3 regions of the Listeria aquatica genome follow, and region 3 is predicted to be linked to each of the others. Evidence: riboswitches for the same ligand, from Rfam matches in the RefSeq annotation. Region 3 holds a riboswitch; each other region holds the start of a gene.
The links. Region 3 has a riboswitch for S-adenosylmethionine ahead of HB912_RS07840 (MetQ/NlpA family ABC transporter substrate-binding protein). Riboswitches for the same ligand answer to the same signal wherever they lie in the genome.
Positions count from the first base shown of each region.

Region 1: another riboswitch for S-adenosylmethionine. It lies ahead of metK (methionine adenosyltransferase); the one in region 3 lies ahead of HB912_RS07840 (MetQ/NlpA family ABC transporter substrate-binding protein).
Region 2: another riboswitch for S-adenosylmethionine. It lies ahead of HB912_RS05980 (methionine ABC transporter ATP-binding protein); the one in region 3 lies ahead of HB912_RS07840 (MetQ/NlpA family ABC transporter substrate-binding protein).

Region 1 covers NZ_JAARRM010000001.1:1,163,321-1,171,211, forward strand. The annotation lists gene asnB (asparagine synthase (glutamine-hydrolyzing)) at 1-1,285, opposite strand, end outside; gene metK (methionine adenosyltransferase) at 1,429-2,631, opposite strand; SAM riboswitch class I at 2,739-2,839, opposite strand; gene HB912_RS05715 (DUF3116 family protein) at 2,899-3,219, opposite strand; gene HB912_RS05720 (DCC1-like thiol-disulfide oxidoreductase family protein) at 3,238-3,633, opposite strand; gene HB912_RS05725 (hypothetical protein) at 3,748-4,023, shown strand; gene HB912_RS05730 (L-lactate dehydrogenase) at 4,070-4,984, opposite strand; gene HB912_RS05735 (DUF2584 domain-containing protein) at 5,000-5,242, opposite strand; gene ytkD (RNA deprotection pyrophosphohydrolase) at 5,270-5,755, opposite strand; gene yidD (membrane protein insertion efficiency factor YidD) at 5,826-6,074, shown strand; gene HB912_RS05750 (metal ABC transporter substrate-binding protein) at 6,249-7,208, shown strand; gene HB912_RS05755 (NAD-dependent malic enzyme) at 7,244-7,891, opposite strand, start outside.
Region 2 covers NZ_JAARRM010000002.1:22,066-29,956, forward strand. The annotation lists gene HB912_RS05965 (Lmo2079 family surface lipoprotein) at 87-1,142, shown strand; gene HB912_RS05970 (MetQ/NlpA family ABC transporter substrate-binding protein) at 1,276-2,103, opposite strand; gene HB912_RS05975 (methionine ABC transporter permease) at 2,121-2,786, opposite strand; gene HB912_RS05980 (methionine ABC transporter ATP-binding protein) at 2,783-3,805, opposite strand; SAM riboswitch class I at 3,887-3,995, opposite strand; gene HB912_RS05985 (hypothetical protein) at 4,076-4,270, opposite strand; gene HB912_RS05990 (sensor histidine kinase) at 4,344-5,492, opposite strand; gene HB912_RS05995 (response regulator transcription factor) at 5,476-6,168, opposite strand; gene HB912_RS06000 (cation diffusion facilitator family transporter) at 6,269-7,156, opposite strand; gene HB912_RS06005 (thioredoxin family protein) at 7,272-7,580, opposite strand; gene gcvH (glycine cleavage system protein GcvH) at 7,648-7,891, opposite strand, start outside.
Region 3 covers NZ_JAARRM010000002.1:393,986-401,876, forward strand. The annotation lists gene HB912_RS07815 (YycH family regulatory protein) at 1-843, opposite strand, end outside; gene walK (cell wall metabolism sensor histidine kinase WalK) at 840-2,672, opposite strand; gene yycF (response regulator YycF) at 2,911-3,624, opposite strand; tRNA gene HB912_RS07830 (tRNA-Asp) at 3,839-3,911, opposite strand; gene HB912_RS07835 (pyridoxal phosphate-dependent aminotransferase) at 3,966-5,162, opposite strand; SAM riboswitch class I at 5,308-5,422, shown strand; gene HB912_RS07840 (MetQ/NlpA family ABC transporter substrate-binding protein) at 5,510-6,334, shown strand; gene HB912_RS07845 (methionine ABC transporter ATP-binding protein) at 6,346-7,359, shown strand; gene HB912_RS07850 (methionine ABC transporter permease) at 7,359-7,891, shown strand, end outside.

The sequences.
Region 1 (7,891 bases), on a different contig from region 3:
TTTTTGCATTTCCGATATAGCGTTCTTCCATTGGTGTTGTTCCGCGTTCAAGGAAGCTTTTCCCGCGCATTCCTTCTGGCATCACTTTGGCAACACCATTTAGCATAGATTTAAATACGCCAGGCATTTTGTTAAACATCGAAAGGGAATTTGGTTCGTTATAAATATTATAGCCACCGAAAAACTCATCGGCCCCTTCCCCAGAAAGCGCAACCGTTACTTCTTTTCTTGCTTCACGTGCAAGGAAATAAAGAGGAATTGCCGCTGGATCTGCAAGTGGATCATCCATGTGCCAAACGATCTTTGGAAGCTCCTCCATGTATTCTTGAGGAGTAATCACATAGCTGATATTCTCTACGCCAAGTTTATCAGCTGTTTCTTTCGCCACATCAATTTCACTGAATCCATCACGTTCAAATCCAACAGAAAAAGTTTTAATTGCCGGATGATATTCTTTTGCAATCGCTGCAATAATGGACGAATCAATACCACCTGAAAGGAAAGAACCTACAGGTACATCTGAACGCATATGCACCTTAACAGAATCATATAATACATCACGAATTTGTTTAATAAACGCATCTTCTGATTTTTGAACAGGCGCAAATTCTGGTTTGTAGTATTGCGTAAAGGCCATTTCTTCACCAATTTTTTTCGTGAAGTAGTGACCAGGAAGCAAGCGTTTCACTTCTGTTGTTAATGTGTCCGGTTCTGGAACGAATTGGTAAGTCATGTAGTTTTGCAAAGAAACTTCATCCAAATTTTGATTTTTGAGCGCATGAAGAATAGATTTTTTTTCAGAAGCAAGGTATAAATTGCCATCTTCTTCCGCATAGAAAAAAGGTTTAATTCCAAATGGATCACGTGCCCCGTAAACACTATTTTCTTGCTTATCCCAAATTACAAATCCAAACATCCCGCGTAAATACGAAGCAGCTTGTTCTTTATATTTCGCATAAGTCGCAATGATAACTTCCGTATCACTTTCCGTTTCAAAAGTCATACCTTCATTTTTTAGCTTTTCACGTAATTCCACATAGTTATAAATTTCTCCATTGAAAATAATCCAGTAGCGTTCATCTTCATACGTAAGCGGTTGATGACCATTTTCCACATCAATGATACTAAGTCTTCTAAAACCGAATTGAATATGCTCATCCGTATAGTATCCTTCATCATCTGGTCCGCGGTGAGTGATCATATCATTCATTTCTTTAAACGTTTGTTTTTCTTCACCTGTTATTTCAGCAATGCGGTCATGAACGCATCCTACAAATCCACACATTGAGACATTTCTCCTCTATCTGATTTTTCATTAATTCACAGTTTACACAAAGATTATCATAACATAAAGCCGCTCGCTTTGCACGGTGAATTACTACTCTCAAAAAAAGAAAACGCCAAACAAACGCCGGCGTCTCCTTTCTTTTATTTTTCTAAAAAGCGTTTTAAATCATCGACCTTATCCGTTCGTTCCCAAGGTAGATCTAAATCGTGTCTTCCAAAATGTCCAAAAGCAGCCGTTTTGCGATAAATTGGTTGGCGCAAATCAAGCATTTTGATAATCCCAGCTGGACGTAAATCAAAGTTGGCGCGAACTGCTTCCGTGAGTTCCTGCTCACTATACGCACTCGTTCCATAAGTTTCAATGGATATTGAGACTGGATGGGCAACTCCAATCGCATAAGCCAGTTGCACTTCTGCCTTTTTTGCAAGTCCAGCAGCCACAATATTTTTAGCAACATAACGCGCGGCATAAGCGCCAGAGCGGTCCACTTTCGTTGGGTCTTTCCCGGAAAAGGCACCCCCACCGTGGCGTGCATAGCCGCCGTAAGTATCCACAATGATTTTTCGACCCGTAAGCCCAGCATCCCCTTGCGGCCCGCCAATCACAAACCGACCGGTCGGATTGATGAAGTACTTCGTTTTTGCATCAAGAAGTGCTGGATCAATCACGGCTTGAATGACTTGTTCATGCATATCTTTTGCGATGGTTTCTTGCGAAATATCGGGATGATGTTGTGTTGAAATAACAACCGTATCAATTCGTGCTGGCTTATTTTCCTCATCGTACTCAACCGTAACTTGTGTCTTCGCATCTGGGCGCAAATAATCAATTGTCCCCTCTTTACGAAGTTCCGCGATTTTTCTTGCCAGTTTATGAGCAAGAGAAATTGGAAGCGGCATAAGCTCCTCCGTTTCATCCGTCGCAAAACCAAACATTAAGCCCTGGTCTCCAGCACCAATCGCTTCAATTTGAGCATCTTCATCTTCTTCCCCACTTCTTGCCTCAAGAGACTCATCTACCCCTTGAGCAATATCCGGAGACTGCTCATCAATGGCCGTTAAAACAGCACAAGTTTCTGCATCAAACCCGTATTTAGCTCGTGTATAGCCAATTTCTTTAATGGTTTCCCGTACAATTTTGGGAATATCTACGTAAACTGACGTTGTAATTTCGCCAGCAACCAGTACAAGTCCTGTTGTCACCGTGGTTTCACAAGCCACGCGCGCATCCGGATCTCTTGCAAGTATCGCATCCAAAATCGCATCTGAAATTTGATCGGCAATTTTATCCGGATGTCCATCAGAAACAGATTCTGACGTAAACAAATGACGCTTCGCAGTCATTCTTGTATCCTCCTTCTATTCTCTACCATTCGCGTGCAGCAAAGAAAAAAAGCCTTTTCTCTAAGTTTTTGCGCATAGAGAAAAGGCGTATCATTTCATTACCTTCACTCTCATCGATCAGGAAAACTCCTGCTCAGGTTAGCACCTTACAACAAGTGTAGGTTGCTGGGCTTCAAAGGGCCAGTCCCTCTACCGCTCTGGATAAGAGATATTTATTTTAGTTTTACAACTAACTAGCTTTAAGTATACTGGTTTACGAAACGAAAATCAAGGGGAAATCCCTTCCTGCCCTGCCAAAAAGTCCGGCCAATCTTCCTGCTTCATTTCTCGGTAGCGGTGGTAAAACGCCTCCCCCTTCTCAGATCGGCTATAGCGAATACCGTCATTCGACCGGTAGCGAAAAAGCAAGCCAAGTTCTTCAAGTTCATACACGGCAAGCAAAAATTCCGTCTTGTTTTTGAGAGCACTCCCTCCGTTTCTTGCACGATCATTAATTAGTTCATTCATATTCGATGAGCCTTGATAGACATTTTCGATGATTTGAAAAGCAACTTCAAAGGGCAAACGCATTCTTTCACATACTTTCATTTTCAAGATTCTTTTTTATTATACAGGAAACGCATGATTTTTTCTTGAACAAATTCGAAATTTTCTACGTAAGCTTTGAATAAAACGCCAAATTTTGCCACGGTTCCTGGCAATAAGACGATATAACCATTCGCCTAAAATGGGGATAAACGGTAAATAAAGAACTAAAGCCCCCCACTTGACTATAGGAAGTGCCCTTAAAATGCGCCGAACCGCTGAAAAGCCACGATAAATCCGCCCATTTTCCGATACAACATGGAGCTCTCTTAATAAATCAGTTTGATTAAAATAACTACCGCTATCCTCTTGAAGCTTTTCGAAATATAATAGACCCTGCGTGTCTAGCCTTTCTACATAGCCTTTTACCCACTTACAGAAAGAACAATTTCCATCATATAAAACCCGGTATCGCACAATAAAAACCTCCTTCTTCCTATTTTTCCCCTTATCATATTTTTAAACCTGTGGTATGATTAAGGATATTAAAAATAGAATTTGTTCGAACGCGAGCAATAAAGGAGTTAAATTATGGGTTTATTTATACTTACTCTAATTCTTTTGGCCGGATTTATTGTAGCCATGCTACTTTTCGAATTCGTATTCAAACTAGAATGGTTCAAATATTTTTTAGCCACAATTGGATTGATTGCAAGTGGAATTATTTTTTTCATCAGTTTTTATGGCGGCGGCCTAAAGCAAACGGAAATTGCTATCGCCCTCTTTTTTGCTAGTTTCGGTGAATATGTTGTTTCGCTTGTTATCAGTCTTGTCCGCTTGATTCAGCGAAAAAAAGAACAAGCTTAAAACTAATAATGAAAAACCAGACAGAAAATTTCTGTCTGGTTTTTCATTATTTCGTGTAAACCGTTGAAAAAGCTTGTTTAATTACGCCACAAGATGCTTGGTACAGTTTTTCTTCTTCTGTCGTCAACTGTTCAAGCGGCAAAATCTGACAAACCCCATCTCGACCAATAACAGCTGGTCGTCCGGCATATACACCTTCGCTTTCATCATAAACAGAAATCGGAAGTACTTCACGCGCATCATCATGAATAATTGCAATAAGTCGAGCTGCCGCTGTTGCGATACCAAAACTCGTCCAACCTTTCCCAAGCAAAATATTCCAACCTCTAGCCCGCACTTTTTCCTTGAATTCTGCACGTTCTTCTAAAGAAAGCAATTCAAGCGCTGGTTTCGTTCCAACTTTAACACCTGACCAAGCAATAAATTGGGATTCCCCGTGTTCTGCGAGGACATAGCCTGAAATGCTTTTCGGTGAAACTTGAAAATGCTCCCCAAGTGCGCTTCGCATCCGCATAGTGTCAAGTGAAGTTCCTGTTCCAAACACCTGTCTCTTTGGAAGCCCACTTTCTTTTGCAATGATTTGTGTGATGACATCACAAGGGTTTGTAATATTGATAAAAATCCCATTGAAGCCCGTTTGCATCACTTTAGGTACAATCGAACGCACAGCTGCGCTTGTTTCTTTCAATTCTTCCATCCGGTCTTTTTCGAGCAGCGTTGTTGGTCCAATTGCCATCACGATAACAGAGGCGTCTCGGAGCAATTCATAACCTCCAGAAATCACCTTCGTGTAAGCATGCGTAGCAGACAACATGTCCCGAAGCTCCATAGCTTCACTGCTCGCCTTCTCACTATTTTGATCTACTAAAACGAGTTCCGTACAAATCCCTTGCGTGACGAGTGAAAAAGCGACATCTGAACCAACGTGACCACATCCAATAATTCCAACTTTTTGTTGCATTTTCGTTGCCTCCTCTTAGTTGCTTGAATTTAACGAAACAAGTTCATATGTAAGTAGTGTTACATCATTTTCCCAAACAACTTTACGCGGGATCACCATGCCGCTTGTTTCGCCGTCTTTTGTTTTGCGAAGCTCAATTTCAATATCCAGTGGATAAATTCGGTAGCCTGCTTTTTCGAGTTTGAACAAGTTTTCATCAATTCTTTCTTCATTTCCTTTTGTTACGACCATCGTATTAACTTCAAGCTGCATTCCCATCTGGATCCCTCCAATTCTTATTTTCTATCATAGCAGAAAATCCCCCTTTTTGCCCACTATCTCATCAAGTCTTTTTAAAATTTCTTGCATGCCCTCATCCCGCATAAAAAAACTGAAAGCTTCCCTTTGAACGATTTTCCGTAAATGTCCCTTTAAAAGCTTAGGCCCCTCGGTTTCTAGATAATTTTCTTGCGGCACAATTTGTTTCACTTCGCAGAAAAAAACACGCTTTGTAAACGGACGTTCTGAAGAAGCCACTTCATAGTCAGCTACAAAAATAAATTCAAAAGGAATAGCGCCTGTTTCTTCCATTAGTTCTCGTTTCGCCGTCGTAGCGTTATCCTCTCCCACTTCCCCTTTCCCTCCAGGAAATTCAAGTCCGCGAATTTTATGTTCCGTAAAAAGCCACTTTCCTTCATAATGTGGGATAACAAGGACATCATTTTGTTCCTCTTTCGACTGTGCAAAATGAATTTTCACATCATTCCCATAAGCATCCTGATAACTGAACACAATCATCGTCCCTTTCTTTTTTTAAAAAATATGATAAGCTTAACTTAGTAAAATTTAGAAGGTGAATTTCGTGTTTAAAAAAATCTTAGTCGGCTTGATTCGCGTATATCGAAAATTCATTTCACCACTTACGCCACCTTCTTGCCGCTTTTCGCCAACTTGCTCTGAATATGGCATCGAAGCAATTCAAACGCATGGCGCTCTTAAGGGCAGTTATTTAACCATCCGTCGAATTTTAAAGTGCCATCCTTTCCATAAAGGGGGATTCGATCCCGTACCACCAAAAAAATCTTCTTCAAACTCGCGTCACCACCATTAATATAGCATAAAAAACTGTCTTTCAGCAGACAGTTTTTCTTTTTCTACAAAAACACTTGCTTTTCCCACTTTTTTCCTGTAAGATCAATTACGGATGATAAATCGGATTGATTACGATTTATTTTTTTGATTCTCAAAACGGAATGATTTTGATTTAAGGAGTTGAGTATTACCAATGAAAAACTGGCAAAAATTGCTAGCCCCTTTACTTATTCTCGTTTTACTGCTTGCTGCATGCGGCGGATCAGGTGAAGCGAAAAAAGAAGATGGAAAGATTCAAGTTTACACGACTGTTTATCCTCTCACTTACTTAACACAACAAATTGGTGGTTCTTACGTTCATGTGAAAAGTATTTACCCGGCTGGTGCAGATGCGCATAGTTTCGAACCCACACAAAAAGATATGTTAAAACTCGCGGATAGCGATTTGTTCTTCTACATTGGTCTTGGAATGGAAGGCTTCGTTGATAAAGCAAAATCAACATTAAAAGAAGAAAAGGTTTCCTTTATTCCGCTCGCAGAAAAGCTCGACCTTCCGAAAGATCCAGATGCCGCGCTTGAAAATGACGAACACGAGCACGAAGGAGAAGAACATGAACATGAGCACGGCGATATCAATCCACACGTTTGGCTCTATCCAAAATATATGGAAGAAATGGCAAAAACGATTAGAGATAGGCTCACGAAAGAAATGCCTAAGCAAAAAGCAACTTTTGAAGAAAACTACAAAAAAACCGTTGAAAAACTTAAAAAGCTCGATGATTCTTATGCAGAAATGGCGAAAAATGCAAAACATAAAGATTTTGTAACGGCACATGCGGCTTATAGTTACTGGAATACCGCATATGGCTTGCATCAGATTCCAATCGCTGGAATTTCAACAAGTGATGAACCTTCTCAAAAGAAACTGCAAACCATTGTTCAAACCATCAAGAAAGACAAGATTCCTTATATCATGCTCGAACAAAATACAAACTCTAAAATTGCTGATGTCATTCAAAGTGAAACAGATACAAAAGCATTAACCCTTCATAATCTTGAAACACTAACTGAAAAAGACATTCACCAAAATCGCGATTACCTTTCCATCATGAACGATAATTTAAAAGCATTAAAAGAAGCATTAAACTATTAAAAAAAGCTGGGGTCTAGGCTGACCCCAGCTTTTTACTATTCTTCATAAGCCGCTTTCCAGATAGCTTCTTGAACAGCTCGTTTCACATCTGAAATTGGTCGGGTGTTCACTTCATCGCGAATGGCTGCTTCCACAACCGCTTCTGTAACAGCTTGTGAAACTCGACGAACCTCTTTTACAGGAGGAAGAAGAGAAGCACCAGGACTTTCTAAATCCTGTAATTCCCCTAAACTATTTGCTGCACTTGAAAGCATCCTCTCAGTGACTCGCTTAGCTTTAGAAATCACGATGCCAAGCCCGAGTCCTGGATAAAGCAAGGCATTATTTGCTTGTCCAATTTGATAAGAAACACCTTTATACTGAACTGGTTTTGAAGGACTCCCGGTAACAACAAGCGCTTTACCATCACTCCACTGAATCAAATCCTCTGCTTTCGCTTCTGCTAAATGCGTTGGATTCGAAATCGGCATAATAGCAGGTCGCTCTTGATAAGAACACATCGCTAGCACGCTTTCTTTTGTAAAAGCACCTGGTTGACCACTTGTACCAATCAAAACGGTAGGTTTTACACGCTCAATGATTTCTGTAAGATCTGTAAGCCCCGAGAATTCAGCTTCTTCACGCGCGAGCTTTTGTTGTCCAACCGTTAAATCAGTCATATCACTCGTAATTAAACCATTTCG
Region 2 (7,891 bases), 370 kb from region 3:
TTGTGGCGTAACACAATTGAAACAATCTAATTGTATTGTAACAATCGAACAAATTACGAAACAAATCCGCTTTGGAGGAGATTTATATGAAGAAAGCAATAAGTCTGGGGCTTGCTCTGTTATTGCTTTTCACAACGTTATCTGGATGCAGTTCCCCTAAATCGAACTTTACATCCACATTACGACAATTTAGTTTAAACGAACAATATACCTTAAATGTTCAAACTACAATGAATGAATTTGTTAATCACGAGCAAAGTGCTCTTTTTAAAAACCTAGAAAAAGGCGATTCGCTATCTGCTAAAGTTTCAATTGATGAAAAACAAAAAACAACCTTTGCCGATGTGAATGTCTATAAAAGCAGGGTTCCATTCCATTTTGAAGCCTTGCAAAACAATAAAACAGGTCGTGTCTATATACCGGTTAATACACTTTATAAACTAAATGAAGATAGCAAACCAGTTTTTGGTAAAGACGGACAAAAAATTCTCGATTTTGTTTTAGCGCATAACACCGCACTCAAAGCTAAATATCTTGATTTCTATGAAACAGCGCAAAATTTACTTGGATTCACAATCAACCAAGTAGCCGCTGAAAAACAAGCAAACGAAATCCGTCGACTCGAAAAAGAAACGCTACAAGTCTTATATGATTTCCTCAATCAGATGGATGAAAGCAACTTTAAGCAAGAAAAAGGACGCAAAATATCGCTTCAATTAGACAAGCAGGACTTGAGCGAACTTGCGAGCGAAGTGATGCAAGTATGGGATAAAGATGACGCTGCCGTTCGACTGCTATCTACAGGAAAAGAAATTTCTAAAACCGAAGCCAAACGCATTTGGAGTGACTTAAAGGAAACGAGCAAAGCTGAAATGAAAAAACTGGTGGCAGCAAAAGATGAAGACTTATCCGTACAATTAACATTGATGCAGGACGCAGATAGCAAATTCAAGGATTTAAAAATCCGAACCTTGCGTACATCTGCTGGAAATAAAACGCTGTTCGACTTTTCAACTGACATTGAAGCACTTCCTTTTGAAGTAGTACAGAAGATGCCTGAGGAAAATAAAATCGTAAACAAAAAAGAACTGGATAAAGCTATCTCTGATGGATTGAAAAAGTATTTAGAAGCAACCCGCTAGGACTCAACTTTACTAAACCGCCTAAAAAGGCGGTTTTTGCTTCGATTTAAAGACTAGCATCGACCTAAAAAAGCGAAAAGCAAAGGCCCCATTTGAAAATGGATTTCCTCTGCTTTTCGCTTTTTATTTTCGTTTATTTATCAACTGGAACTACTGCGCCTTTCCATTTATCTGTGATCCAGTTTTGAATTTCTTTCGAATGAAGGACTTCTACAAGTTTCTTGATGTTTTTATTGTTTTTATTCGATTCTTTCGTTACCACAATGTTCGCATATGGTGAATCTTTACTTTCAATCGCAATCGAATCCTTCGTTGGGTTCAAGTTTTGATCCACAACAAAGTTTGAGTTGATTGCTACAGCATCGCCTTCTTCATGATTGTATGCCGTCATCAAGTAAGCTGGATCTAAATCATATTTAAATTTCAAATGCTTCGGATTGTCTTTGATATCGTCAAACGTTGCATCCTCAGGTTTCACACCATCTTTTAGTGTTAATAGCCCTTCATCAACGAAAATGCCAATCACACGAGGCCAGTCAGATTTACTATTCGATAGCAAGATTTGTGCGCCATCTTTTAAATCCTTCAAGCTTTTCACTTTCTTCGAATAAATCCCCATTGGTTCAATATGAATCGCGCCTACATCCGCAAATTTATAGCCTTTTTCTTTTTCTTCTAATTCTAAGTACGGTTTATGTTGGAAATAGTTTGCATCAATTTCGCCTTCTTCTAAAGCTTTGTTTGGAAGTACATAATCTTGATACGTTACAATTTTAAGGTTGATCCCTTCTTTTTTCAAAATCGGTTTGGCTTGCTCTAAAATTTCCGCATGCGGAGTGTTCGAAGCTCCAACAACTAATTCCTTACTATCTCCCGAACCTTTCTTGTCGGCGTTCCCGCCACAAGCTGCAAGGACTAAAACTAAACTAAAAACAAATAATGCACTTAAAACTTTTTTCATTTTGACACGCTCCTTTTTTATCGTTTATCCACGATTTTCGTAAGTAAATCGCCGATGAATTGAAAAATGAAAACAATAATTAAAATGATGATCGTTGCTACAATCGTAATTTCTGGCTGGTTCCGTTGAAAGCCTTCCAGATAAGCGGCATTTCCTAATCCGCCGGCACCAATGATCCCCGCCATCGCAGTAAAACCAACAAGTGAAATCGCCGTAACGGTAATACCAGAAATGAGTGCTGGTAAGGCTTCTGGGATAAGCACCTTGAAAATAGTGGTCGATAAGCCGCCACCCATAGCCTTTGCCGCTTCGAGCACGCCTTTATCCACTTCACGGAAAGCAATTTCAACCATACGCGCATAGAAGGGAGCTGCTGAAATAATCAAAGCTGGCAATGCGGCTTTCGGGCCAATGATCGTCCCAATCACGGTGCTTGTAACCGGAAGAAGTAAGACGATTAAAATGATAAAGGGAATTGAGCGGAATACATTCACAAGGACCGCCGTCACCCAATATAACATTCTTGCAAAAATATTTTGTTTGCGGTTCGTTAAAAACAGCAAGAGACCAAGCAAAATGCCGAGGACAAAAACGGCAATCAGCGAAATAATCGTCATGTACAAGGTGTCTTTCGTGTAACCCCACATGGCTGTCCAGTCAATATCGCTAAAAAATGCGTTCATCCTTCAATCACTTCCGTTTCTACTTTCGCCGCACGTAGCGACTCAATCGTCTTTTCAATTTCTTCGTCTGCGCCTTGAATCTGCACATAAAGCGTTCCGTAAGCACCGTTTTGTGTTTGCGTTAAGCTTCCATGCAAGACATTTAAAGCCACATCATGTGCTTGAGCTACTTGTGAGATAACCGGCTGGGTTGCATTCTCGCTCATAAAGAGCAACTTCACAAGTCGACCTTCTGAATAATTAGTTAGCAAAAGGTGGATGAGTTCTTCTGTTTCATCCGACTCTGTCACTTGTTCGATAAAACGCTTCGTAACATTTTGTTTAGGATGTTTAAAGACCTCTAGCACATCCCCAAGCTCCACCACTTTCCCCGCTTCCATAACCGCAACTCGATTACAGATTTTACGAATAACATGCATTTCATGCGTAATCACGATAATGGTTAAATTAAGGCGCTTGTTAATATCAAGCAAGAGATCCAAAACTTCATCTGTCGTTTGTGGATCAAGCGCACTCGTTGCTTCGTCACAAAGTAGCACATCTGGATCATTGGCAAGCGCCCGTGCAATCCCGACACGTTGCTTTTGACCGCCACTTAATTCGGATGGATAAGCATTTTCTTTCCCAGAAAGCCCTACAAGTTGAATCAATTCTTGCACACGTTCTTTTCGTTCTGCTCGTTTCACTCCGGCAATTTCAAGCGGAAAAGCAATGTTTTCAAATACTGTTCGCGACCAGAGCAAGTTGAAGTGCTGGAAAATCATCCCGATTTTTTGCCGTGCTTTTCTAAGTTCTCGCCCTCTAATTTGACTGATTTTTTTGTTGTCCACTATTACATCGCCTGCAGTTGGTAGTTCGAGTCCGTTAAACATTCGGATCAAACTACTTTTTCCTGCCCCGGAATAGCCCACGACGCCGAAAATTTCGCCATCAGCAATTTCAAGGCTCACATCATCAACTGCACGCACGCGATTTTTACGTGCTAGATAATCTTTTACTACGTTCTGGAGCGTTATCATTTTGCCTCACCTTTTCCCTCATAAACTAAAAATGCCTTCCTGCATGAGCAGAAAGGCATGAATAAATTCAACTTCGCTTTCTTCTCATCTTTCAGAACCATTCGTTCTGCATGAATTAGCACCTTAAGTAAAAAAACACTTAGGTTGCTGGGTTTCACAGGGCATTTCCCTCCACCACTCTGGATAAGAATTTGGAACTATTTTGTTTGGATTGTAGTTATCCTCTATTTTTTTATCTTACATTTTGAAGAACCGTTTGTCAACAGTAAATTACACGTTTTTATCTACGAAAGTAAAATTTGTAACGTTTATCGCATCGCTTCCTCCGTCAAAGCTTTCGGCGGATAGCGTTTGTTCAGCCATTTCACCGTACATATGCTGAACAACCGTTTGACTTACAAAATAAAAAACTGCCAAGACCGTTAAAATCGCAACCGCAAGAATCGTCAGGTTTTTCTTGGTCATCACTTTCTCCCCCTCATGCATTCTAGTTTACCTTTCCAAACTAAATCGCAAAGAAAGAAAAAGATAAGAAAGTTTAAAGATTGAGTAGCGGTAATTTTACCGTAAAAGTCGTCTTCCGGTTTTTGCTTGTCGCTGTCACAAGACCGCCGTGACGTTCCACAATCGACTTCGAAATCGCAAGCCCAAGCCCCGTCCCCGTTGTCGTCCGATTTTTATCCACTTTGTAAAACCGCTCAAACAAATGAGGCAAATCAAGCGCCGGAATTTCTTCCCCGAAATTTGTCACATCAATCACCGCCCAGTCCCCTTCCTCGCGAGCCGCAACTTCAATTTTCCCGCTATCACTGCCATAGCGAAGCGCGTTTGAAAACAAGTTTTCAAACAGCCGCATAATTTGATTGCCATCCCCATTTACAAGCAAATTTTCCGCCTGATAAAGCTCTACAATTTCCGTTCCTTTTTCCCGCGCCAATCCGTCAAACTCCAAAACGAGCTGCCGCAAAAGTTCAACCATATCAAGCCGGTCTTTCGCAAGCAAATAATCCGGGCTTTCAAGTCGCGTATACGAAAATAAGTCATCAATCAACTTATGCAAATGGCGCGCCTTATCGTAGACTAGGTCCGTATAATATTTGAGCTCCACTTCATCGCGGTAACGATCATCGTGAATATAACTCAAATAGCCAAGAATCGACGTAAGCGGCGTGCGCAAATCATGTGAGACATTCGTAATCAAATCATTTTTCGCTTGTTGCGCTTCCTGCTCCTGCTCCATCAAATTTTTCTGCCGAGCACGCATCTTCTCGATATTCGTCTCCAGTTCACGGATTTCTGGAACAAGGCTCGACGTATCCACCGCCCTGTCAGTACCAAGCGCAAAATTAATCGTCCGAAGCTGATTTTTCAGCGCCCGCCCGCGCATAAAACGGTAGAAAAGATAAAAAACAAACCACGCCATAAAAATTAGCAACACATATTTCACAAGAATCAAAGCGGGAGATTCTACAATATTGTTATATTTTCCGCGCCCAAACAAGTCAATGAACGAATCATTTAAGCCACGCAAAACCACCGAATCATCACGAATCGAAAGCAACCATAAATAAATGGTTTGAAGGGCAAATGAAGCAATAAACCAAGATAAAATCGCAAATAAAATAATTTGCCACGGTCGCATCACGTGCATCACATGTTTCAACCAACGTTTAAATTTCAATTTTATATCCTACTCCCCAAATCGTTTTGATGACATTCTCGCCACCCATCGCAACCCGCATCTTATCACGCAAGTTACTAATGTGAACCATGACCGTCTTGCTTGCTCCAAAAGCTTGCTCCTGCCAAATCTTTTCGAAAATATATTCCGAGCTAAAGACCCGCCCAGGTTCACTTGCAAGCAAGTAGAGAATATCAAACTCTGAAGTCGTTAAATGCAGTTCATTTCCAGAAACCGTCACAATATGTTGATCGCGGTTAATTTCAATCGGGCCAATCACGAGATGCTGACTTTCCGGCTTGGCGCCTTGTTGCATTTGCTTAATGCGTCGCAAAATCGCCTTCACCCGCACCGAAAGTTCTAGCGGATTAAAAGGTTTTATCATGTAATCATCCGCTCCTGTAAGTAAGCCCATGATCTTGTCATTATCCTCTGCTTTCGCGCTCAGCATCAAAATCGGCGTTAAAATCCCATCGCTTCTCATTCTACGACAAACCTCAAGCCCGTCTAGTTTCGGCATCATAATATCTAAAATCACAAGCGAGAATTCCCGCTCATTCACAAGTTCTAAAACTCTTTCCCCGTCATAAGCCTGATAAATCTCATAGCCTTCATTTTGAAGATAGAGTTGCACCAAATCTACAATTTCTTTATCATCATCCGCAATTAAGATGGCTGTCATATTAAGATCGCTCCTCTAATTTGTTAGTCTCATTGTATCACCACTCCAAGAAAAAAAGAAATCCGAATCAGATTTCTTTAGTAAAAATTAAACTTTTCCTTTAACTATAAATGCGCTCTTCCTCCGGCTCAAGATGAATCAAAACCTGTGCTTTTGAGTAAAAGTCATAAATTTCTTTTTCAATTTCATTGCAAAGCGTATGCGCCGTCTCGATCGTCATCTCAGATGGCACGACCAGATGAAAATCAATATATTCTTCTGCCCCAGCACGCCGCGAGCGAAAATCGTGAAATTCAATAAACTCATCTTGATGCGCTAAAATAATCCGTTTGATTTCCGCTTCTTCTTTGCGTGATAACCTTTGATCCATAAGCGGCGGGAAAGACTCCTTCAGCAATTTAAAGGCTTCATACATAATATAGATCGCCGTTAAAATGGCAATAATCGGATCCAGAAATAGCCAACCCGTCAAATGAACTAAGAGCAAACTGAACGCAATCCCAAGCGAAGTGAACACATCCGTATATAAATGAAGCGCATTCGATTTCATCGCAACCGAGTTCGCCTTATCTGCAGCCCGTTTAATGATGCGAGAAACGACAAAATTGATGAGTGCGCCAAGCACCATAACCCCGATTCCAAGCATCGGCAGTCTAATTTCATGCGGATTAAAAAACTTGTCGATGGACTCTGTGATGATCCAAATCCCCGCTACAAAAATCAGCAACGTTTCAATCGTTCCCGCGATATTTTCCGCTTTACCATGCCCGTAAGGATGATCCTCATCGGCCGGGCGCCCAGAAATCCGGAGCGAAAAAAAAGTGATGATGGAGGCAAATAAATCCATTGATGAATGGATCCCCTCTGAAATAACAGCGACTGATCCCGTCAAGAAACCAATAATCAATTTCAAAACAACAATCACAAAGTTACTTATCACCGAAAGAATCGTTAAATTTTTATGTTTTTCTACATGACTTGCTTCCATTTCAAACCCCCAGAACTTTTTGCCGTAGTTATCTTATCACAGCCTGCCGCTTTGGGTCTACAGCAATCTTTTTAGTAGTGTTCAGCTCTATATCGAGAAGGAAAAAGTTTTTCCTTTAGGCAAATTTGGAAGTGAATTCAAAGACATCCATCACATTATTGATTTCATAGCGCTTAGCGATAAGCTCGCCATTTCGAATCGCGACAAGCGCAGGAACCGATTCAATTTCAAATTGACTCGCATAATCTGGGATATAGTTAAGGTCCATTTCGGCGATTTGAAGCCCCGCCTCCCCTTTTAACACGAGTTCAATCATTTCACGAGCAACCTGACACCCGCCGCACATCGGTGTATAAAAAAAGAGAAGCTGATCCCGTTTTTCTTCAAGGACGGCTTCAAGTTCCTGTTTTCCAAAAGCAAGCATTTTCGTTCCCCTTTCCACTTAAGAAAAACCGGCTCCACGAAAGGAACCGGTTTTTGCTGTCTATTACTTACGCTTCATCAACGCGTTTTTGGTAATCTCCACTTGAAAGTAGTTCATCTAAATCTGCTTCATTTGTTGCTTCTACTTTCAAAATCCAGCCTTCGCCGTATGGATCGCTATTTAGTGTTTCCGGTGCATCTTCAAGAGCCGGATTCACTTCAACGACTTTACAAGCGATTGGTGCAAGAAGATCAGAAACCGTTTTAACCGATTCAACACTTCCGTATCCACCATCTTTGTCAAATTCATCG
Region 3 (7,891 bases):
CACAGCCGGATTCGTATTTTCCTGTGCAGGATTGATGTACTCAAGCACTTTATTATCAGTATCTAGCACAATTTTACTGGAACCATCCGTATAAGAATTATCCTCATTTTTAACCGAGCTTGCATCAGGAAATAGGGCCTTTGTAAACGAGCTGATATCCATCGTATCAATGATGTATTTCTTGCTCTTTAGCGTTGTCGCTTTTTTAGAAAGGAAAAGCGTATGATTGCTCGTGCTTACTTCGTCCACTTTCGTAAGACCATCTGCTTCATTGGCATTATCAACCAAGTTTCTCACAATCGCAATATCTTTTTGTGGAAGCGAGCTTTGATAAACCGTATCTAGCCGATCATTCGTAAAGTAAACCGTATAAAGCCCTGCCTCTGTCGTATTGGTGTCAAAAACAATCCGGTTAAACGAAGCAGACTCAAGCTCTTTTCCTGTAAGTTCATAAATCTGCGAGAAAACCGCGAACGGAATGTTATTTGGATAAACTAATTCCACTGTCCCATTTTGATGAATTAAGCGATCATATTCTTGACTGCTTTTTTTACCTGAGGAGACAATTTCGGAAAAAGTAAAACTGCGTCCTTGTGTAGCGAGTTGGTTCACAAATTCCATTGTATTAGTTTGATAATGCAAACCGCCTTGGTTTACTTGAGCAAGAAGCGGCTTAAAGACTTGTGAAGCCGTTTTTTGCTTATCAATAGCCGTATTTTTGACTTCTTTCACATCAATGGACTCATAATTAGGTTGCGCTTTCCAAATTAGATAGCTTAAAACCACGCTTAATATAACTAAAATTGTGAGCAACAATCCTCTTACATAAGAAAATTTTCTCATTCCCAATCATCCTCCGGAAGGTCGCTATATGGCAGGGTAAACTTCACAGTAGTTCCTTTGCCGCGGTTACTTTCCGCCCAAATATCGCCACCATGTGCCCGGATTACTTCTTTAGCAATCGCAAGGCCTAGCCCTGTTCCTCCCATTTCTCTCGACCGTGCTTTGTCTACACGGAAGAAGCGGTCAAATACTTTATTCAAATCTTCTTTCGGAATTCCAAGTCCTTCATCACTGATGGCCACTTCAATATGATTCGCAAATTTTTTCAAGAAGAAAGAAATTTGTCCACCATCCGGTGAATATTTATTAGCATTGGAAATGATGTTATCAAGCACCTGCATAATTTTATCCTCATCAAGCTCAATAATTACAGGCTCTTTTGAAATAAATCGTTTAAATTTAATCGAGTCCTTCTTCATCATTTCAAAACGGTCAATAATATGATTAAAGAAATCGGTGAAGTTTACGAAACTTTTATCTAGCTGTTCGCGCTCACCGTCCATTCTTGACAGTTTCAATAAATCATTAACAAGGCGGATCATCCGTTCCGTTTCATTTTGCGTCACTTCCAAAAACTTCGGTGCCAGTTCAGGATCTTGCCAAGCGCCGTCGCTCAATGCTTCAAGGTAACTGTGCATGCTTGTAAGCGGCGTTCTTAATTCATGGGAGACATTCGATACAAAGTCTCTTCGTTCCTGATCCACTTTTTCTTGCTCCGTGATATCATGCAAAACGGCAATCACGCCATTCACGAAGCCTGTTTCGCGCTGGATAACAGAAAAATTCACTCGCAAAATGTAGCGTTCTTCAACCGTACTCCGGTCAAGAGTGATCGTTGCTTCTTGCCCCATCAAATCCTCGAATTGGTAGCTATCCCCAATATCAAGAACATCAATAATCGCCTCCCCATTAGCACTTTCATGCGGTACACGCAACATTTTTTCAGCTGGCGAGTTAATGAGAATCACCTTCCCGCGGCGGTCTGTCGCAATCACCCCATCTGTCATGTAAGACAAGACAGAAGAAAGCTTTCTTCGCTCTCCTTCAGTCATCGCCTGTGCTTCCTGGACTTTCCGTGTAAGTGAGTTAAAACTTTCAGCAAGTTGACCGATTTCGTCTAAGCCATAAACCTTTACTTTACGACTATAATTCCCTCTTGCCATCGCATAAGCTTGTCGTTTCATATCAATCAGCGGTTTTGTGATCGTTCGTGACAAGAGAATCCCAAGCACCGCCGTGATTACCATCGCAATTAAAGTTCCGGTTATAAAAATACTTGTGATTGAGTTTACTTGCGTATAAACCGATTCAATATCCGCAACAAGATAAATAACACCGATCACTTCATCTTTGTTTTTAATCGGCAAAACATTGACCCAAACGCGTTTGTTCCCGTCTGAATCATCCATATAAATTTTATCTTCTGACGTATTAAGTGAAAGCGAGCGTTTAATCAGCGGCGTTGTCGACTTTTGCCCAACAATCCCCTGATTATCCATGTCTGAAGTACCAAGAATTTTTCCTTTATCGTCGACAATTCGAACTTCGTCTAAACTGCTATTATTCCGCGCAAAATCCACCAGTAACTCACGAATATCCGTTTGCAACTGCGCACTGTTATCGCTATTTTTTAAAATCTCTTCACGAACATTATAATCCAGCAGTTTGGTACTACTTTTAATAGAATCCTGAAAGTTTTTTTCAAGCTGCCCTTCAAGTTCGCGAACGAAGTATGCACCGATAACCTGCATGGCTACAAGGATAAGCAAGAGATAAATTATCACCAGACGAAACTGAACCGACTGGAAAAACTTTTTTATTTTTTGCATAAAAGCTTCTACTCCTGTTCGGATAAAATCATGATTTTACACAAAATTCCCTTCTAGCAAAATTGCGTAAAACCCGCTAATCATTATTTTTCTAACTAAGTATAGCACACTTTTAAAGGCGAGAGAAACCACCAAAAAGACGGGCAAGAAAGCCTGTTTCAGGTGTTTCCTAAACGCACAAAAAGGAAGACTGCTTAAATCAGTCCTCCCCCTCAACATCTCCATTTTTGTTACTACACTATTCTTGTTCTGGATTACGCAAATAGTACCCAACGCCACGCCTCGTCACAAGCCAAGCTGGATGACTTGGATTGTCTTCAATTTTCTCACGCAAGCGCCGAACCGTTACATCAACAGTTCGCACATCTCCAAAATAATCATAGCCCCATACCGTTTGCAACAAATGTTCACGAGTCATGACTTGCCCCATATGCTTCGCCAAGTAATGTAGTAGTTCAAACTCACGATGTGTTAATTCAATTGTTTCACCACGTTTTGAAGCCACATACGCATCCGGATGAATCACGAGTGAGCCAATTTCAAGCTCGCTATTTTCGTTTTCCTCCGCAGCTTGCGAACTAATTTTGCTGTGACGACGTAAATTAGCTTTCACACGGGCAATGAGCTCCCGATTACTGAACGGTTTTGTTACATAGTCATCTGCACCAAGTTCTAGTCCCAGTACCTTATCAATCTCAGAATCTTTCGCCGTTACCATGATGATTGGCATATCATATTTTTTCCGAACTTCTCGACAAACTTCAATGCCATCTCTTCCTGGCAACATAATATCTAATAAAATCAAATCCGGCTGCACTTCTTCGACAAGCTCAAGCGCTTCATCTCCGTCATAAGCACAGTAAACATCGAATCCTTCTTTATTTAAATTAAATTTAACGATATCTGCAATTGGTTTCTCATCATCCACAACTAATACTTTTTTCTCTGACATGTTACACAGTCCTCCCAAATATGGATTTCATAAAGTGCGTCTATCAAATGGTGTTCCCCGGTTCACCATTTTTCACCGAGGCTCTAAACGTTTTTAGAATCACCTGTACCCATTATAACACAAGCCACAAATTTTCTGAATTATTACAGCGTAAATGGGCTGGCGCAATGCAAAAAGAGGACGTAAATCCACTGGATTTACGTCCTCTTTTTTACGGTCCCGACGGGATTTGAACCCGCGATCTCCTGCGTGACAGGCAGGCATGTTAACCCCTACACCACGGAACCTTTCAGCACCTTCAAACAGGCACCTACTAATTAAACCACATTTCCGAAATCGAGTCAATAACTTTTTATGAAATTTTCTTCTGGTTTTTGAAAAATCGCAAGCTCGTCAATTCGCCTCACCGCTTCTTCGAGACGCGCCTCACTAACCAGTAAGCCAATCTGCACGTAGCCTTCACCAAATGTGCCAAAGCCGCTTCCATCTGCCACCGCAACACCAGCTTCTTCAAGCAAGAACTTCGCAAAGCCACTGCTTGTGAACCCTGCTGGAACTTTCATCCATGCGAAAAAAGAACCTGCCAGCGCCGAACCTTGCCAACCAATTTTTTGAGCCGCGTTAAAAAAAGCATCTCGCCGCGAGCGATATAGGTCATTTTGCTTTCGTACAGCTTCCCCGGAATCCAAAAGTGCCGCGCAAGCAGCATCTTGAATCGCCGGAAACAAGCTGACGTAAAGATGATCTTGGAGTAGATTAATTGCCTCGATCATTTCCCGGTTTCCCGCAGCAAAGCCCACACGCCATCCGGCCATATTATACGTTTTCGAAAGCGTATAAAGCTCGATCCCGACATCTTTCGCTCCTTCGCTTCCAAGAAAACTTACAGGTTTTTCTGCTTCAAAGCCTATTGCTCCATATGCAAAATCGTGCACAACGCCTATCTTGTTTTCTCGCGCCACTTGGATCGTCTCATCAAAAAATGCACTTGTTGCTGCCGCTCCGGTTGGATTGTTCGGATAATTTAAAAACATCAATTTGGCTTGTTCCAGACTTTCCGCATTTATTTCACGATAATCCGGTAAAAATTGATTTTCCTCACGTAGAGGCATCGTCTCAAAACGTGCATCTGCAAGCGAAATCCCAGATAAATAATCCGGATAACCCGGGTCAGGTAATAGCATCAAATCGCCCTTGTTTAAAAAACAAAGCGGCAATTCGACAAGCCCTGCCTTTGAGCCAAATAAAATCGCAATTTCCGTCTCTGGATCAAGCGAAACCCCATATTCTTTTTGATAAAAATGCGCAGCCGCTTGCTTCAGTTCAGGCTTACCGCGAAACAGCGAATACTTGTGATTTTGCGGGTCTTCAGCAGCGCGCGCAAGAGCCTTAACAATGTGATCTGGCGTGGGCTGGTCAGGATTCCCTTGCCCCAAATTGATAACATCTACACCTTCCCGTATTTTTTGATTCACATCTTGCACAAGTTTGGAAAAAAATTGTTCTGGTAAATTTTGAAGTCGTTTTGCTTGTTTCATGTTCATCCCCACTTTCAGTTTGATAAACATCATAAAGTTTTCCGGCAATTTTGTCTAGTCTGGTTATAAAAAATTTTAAAAACCATTGACAAAGTATTTTAATCTTGGTATATTGTTTTGCAACAGGTTTTATTAAAACTGAATTCTCTTATCAAGAGCGGCTGAGGGACTGGCCCTGCGACGCCCGGCAACCTAACTTTTTTTAAAGTGAAGGTGCTAATTCCAGCAAACTGACGTGGTATCAGTTTGAAAGATAAGAGAAGCGAATCCACTTTTGTATTCACTTCTCTAATCTTTTAGAGAAGTCCTTTTTATGGCCTAAACTATCAATTTGGGAGGAAATGACAATGAAAAAGTGGACAAAAAGAAGTTTAGCAGGAATTTTAACAGGAGTTGCCTTATTCTCACTCGCAGCTTGCGGAGGGGATAAAAAAGACGAGGCGCTAGCAACAGATGAAATTACAATTGGCGTGACAGGCGGGCCACATCAACAAATCGCTGAAGAAGCTAAAAAGTTAGCCAAAAAAGACAATTTACATATCACAATTAAAACGTTTGATGATTACAATACACCGAACACTGCACTAAATGATGGTGACTTAGATGCCAATAATTATCAAACCATTCCGTTTTTAGAAACGCAGAAAAAAGACAAAGGCTACAAGCTTTCCATTGCCTTTAAGACGGTTGCATTTCCGATGGGGATTTATTCCGAGGGACTAAAATCGGTAAAAGAACTCAAAAAAGGCGATAAAATTGCTGTTCCGAATGATCCTTCAAACGAATATCGGGCGCTCAAGTTATTTGAAGATGCTGGTGTCTTGAAGCTCAAAAAAGGTGTGGAAGAAAAAGCAACGAAAAATGATTTAGCAGAAAATCCACTTGATCTTGAAATCGTTGAACTTGAAGCTTCGCAGATTCCTGCCCAGTTAAAAGAAGTAAAAGCCGCAGCGATCAACACGAACTTCGCGATGGGTGCAGGCCTCACAATCAACGATGATTCGATTTACCATGAACCAACGAAAAACAACCCTTATCCGAACGTTTTCGTTGTTAGAACAAGCAATAAAGAAGATGAAATCGTGGAAAAATTGAAAAAAATCTACCAATCTGCAGATATGAAGCAATTTATTGAAAAAGAATTTAGCGGTTCTGTTGTACCAGCGTTTTAGGAGGGGTTTCTATGATTGAACTAACAAACGTATCGAAGAATTTCAAGCTCGGAGAAACGACGGTTGAAGCGGTCAAAGAGGTTTCTCTCCACATCGAAAAAGGAGAAATTTATGGCGTTGTTGGTTACAGTGGTGCGGGAAAAAGTACGCTTGTCCGCTGTATCAACTTCCTTGAGAAACCTACCTCAGGAACCGTGAAAATTGCTGGACAAGACTTGGCAAGTTTAAATGCCAAGCAACTTCGGGAAGCAAGACGCAAGATTGGGATGATTTTTCAAGGCTACAATCTTTTAAAAACGGCGACTGTTTATGAAAATGTCGCCTTGCCACTCAAACTTGAAGGTTTAGAAAAGCAATTGATTCAGGAACGTGTCGAAAAATACTTAAATATCGTTGGGTTAACGGATAAAAAGGACCATTATCCTGCCCAGCTTTCCGGTGGACAAAAACAGCGTGTAGCAATCGCTCGAGCGCTCGCACACGAACCTGAGATTCTTTTAAGCGATGAAGCGACAAGCGCACTCGATCCTGAAACGACAGATTCGATTTTAAAGCTGTTACTTGAGATTAACCAAACGCTAGGAATCACCATTTTCCTAATCACTCATGAACTGGAAGTAATCGAGCGAATTTGTGACCGAGTTGCGGTGATGGAGCAAGGAAAAATTGTTGAAGCAGGTTCCGTGCTCGACATTTTCACAAATCCTGCAGAAGAAACAACAAAACGATTTGTCGGCTCAGAAGCAAGCTTCGAGATTCCGCCTGAGCTACTTCAACATTATAAACAAACGGGTAAGTTAGTTTCTCTATATTTTGTCGGGCAAAGTACAGATGAACCCGCTCTTGCTCTCGTATCTCGTCATTTTGATGTATTGCCAAGCATTCTTGCTGGCGGCATTGAAAACTTAAAAAATGACACGCTTGGAAAACTGCTTGTTCATTTAAAAGGAGAAGAAGCAGCATATAATAGCGCCATTCAATTTTTAATTGAAAAAGGCATTACTGTCAGGGAGGTGGCCTCCTAATGAGCAACTTTTTTTCTGAATGGGGAGCGACCCTTTGGACTGGCTTTCTTGAAACTCTTGAAATGACTGCAATTACGCTCGTGATCGCAATTGTAATTGGACTTCCGCTTGGCATCCTGCTTATCTTGACGCGTTCAGGTGGACAAGCTGAAAACAAAGTCGTTTATACGCTACTCAATTGGGTCATTAACATCTTGCGTTCCCTGCCGTTTATTATTCTACTATTTTTGATTCTGCCATTTACAAAACTCGTCGTTGGCACTACAATTGGCGTTAAGGGTGTTATTTTGCCACTGGTATTTTTCACGGCGCCTTATATCGCGCGACTAATGGAATCCGCTTTACTTGAAGTGGATCGCGGCGTCATTGAAGCTTACCAGGCGATGGGGATTTCAACTACAAAAATCATTTGGAACGTCATCATTCGTGAAGCTAGATCAGGAATTGTCCTCGGCTTAACAATCGCCACAATTGGTTTAATTGGCGCGACGGCAATGGCAGGTCTTGTTGGAGCTGGCGGACTTGGAACGAT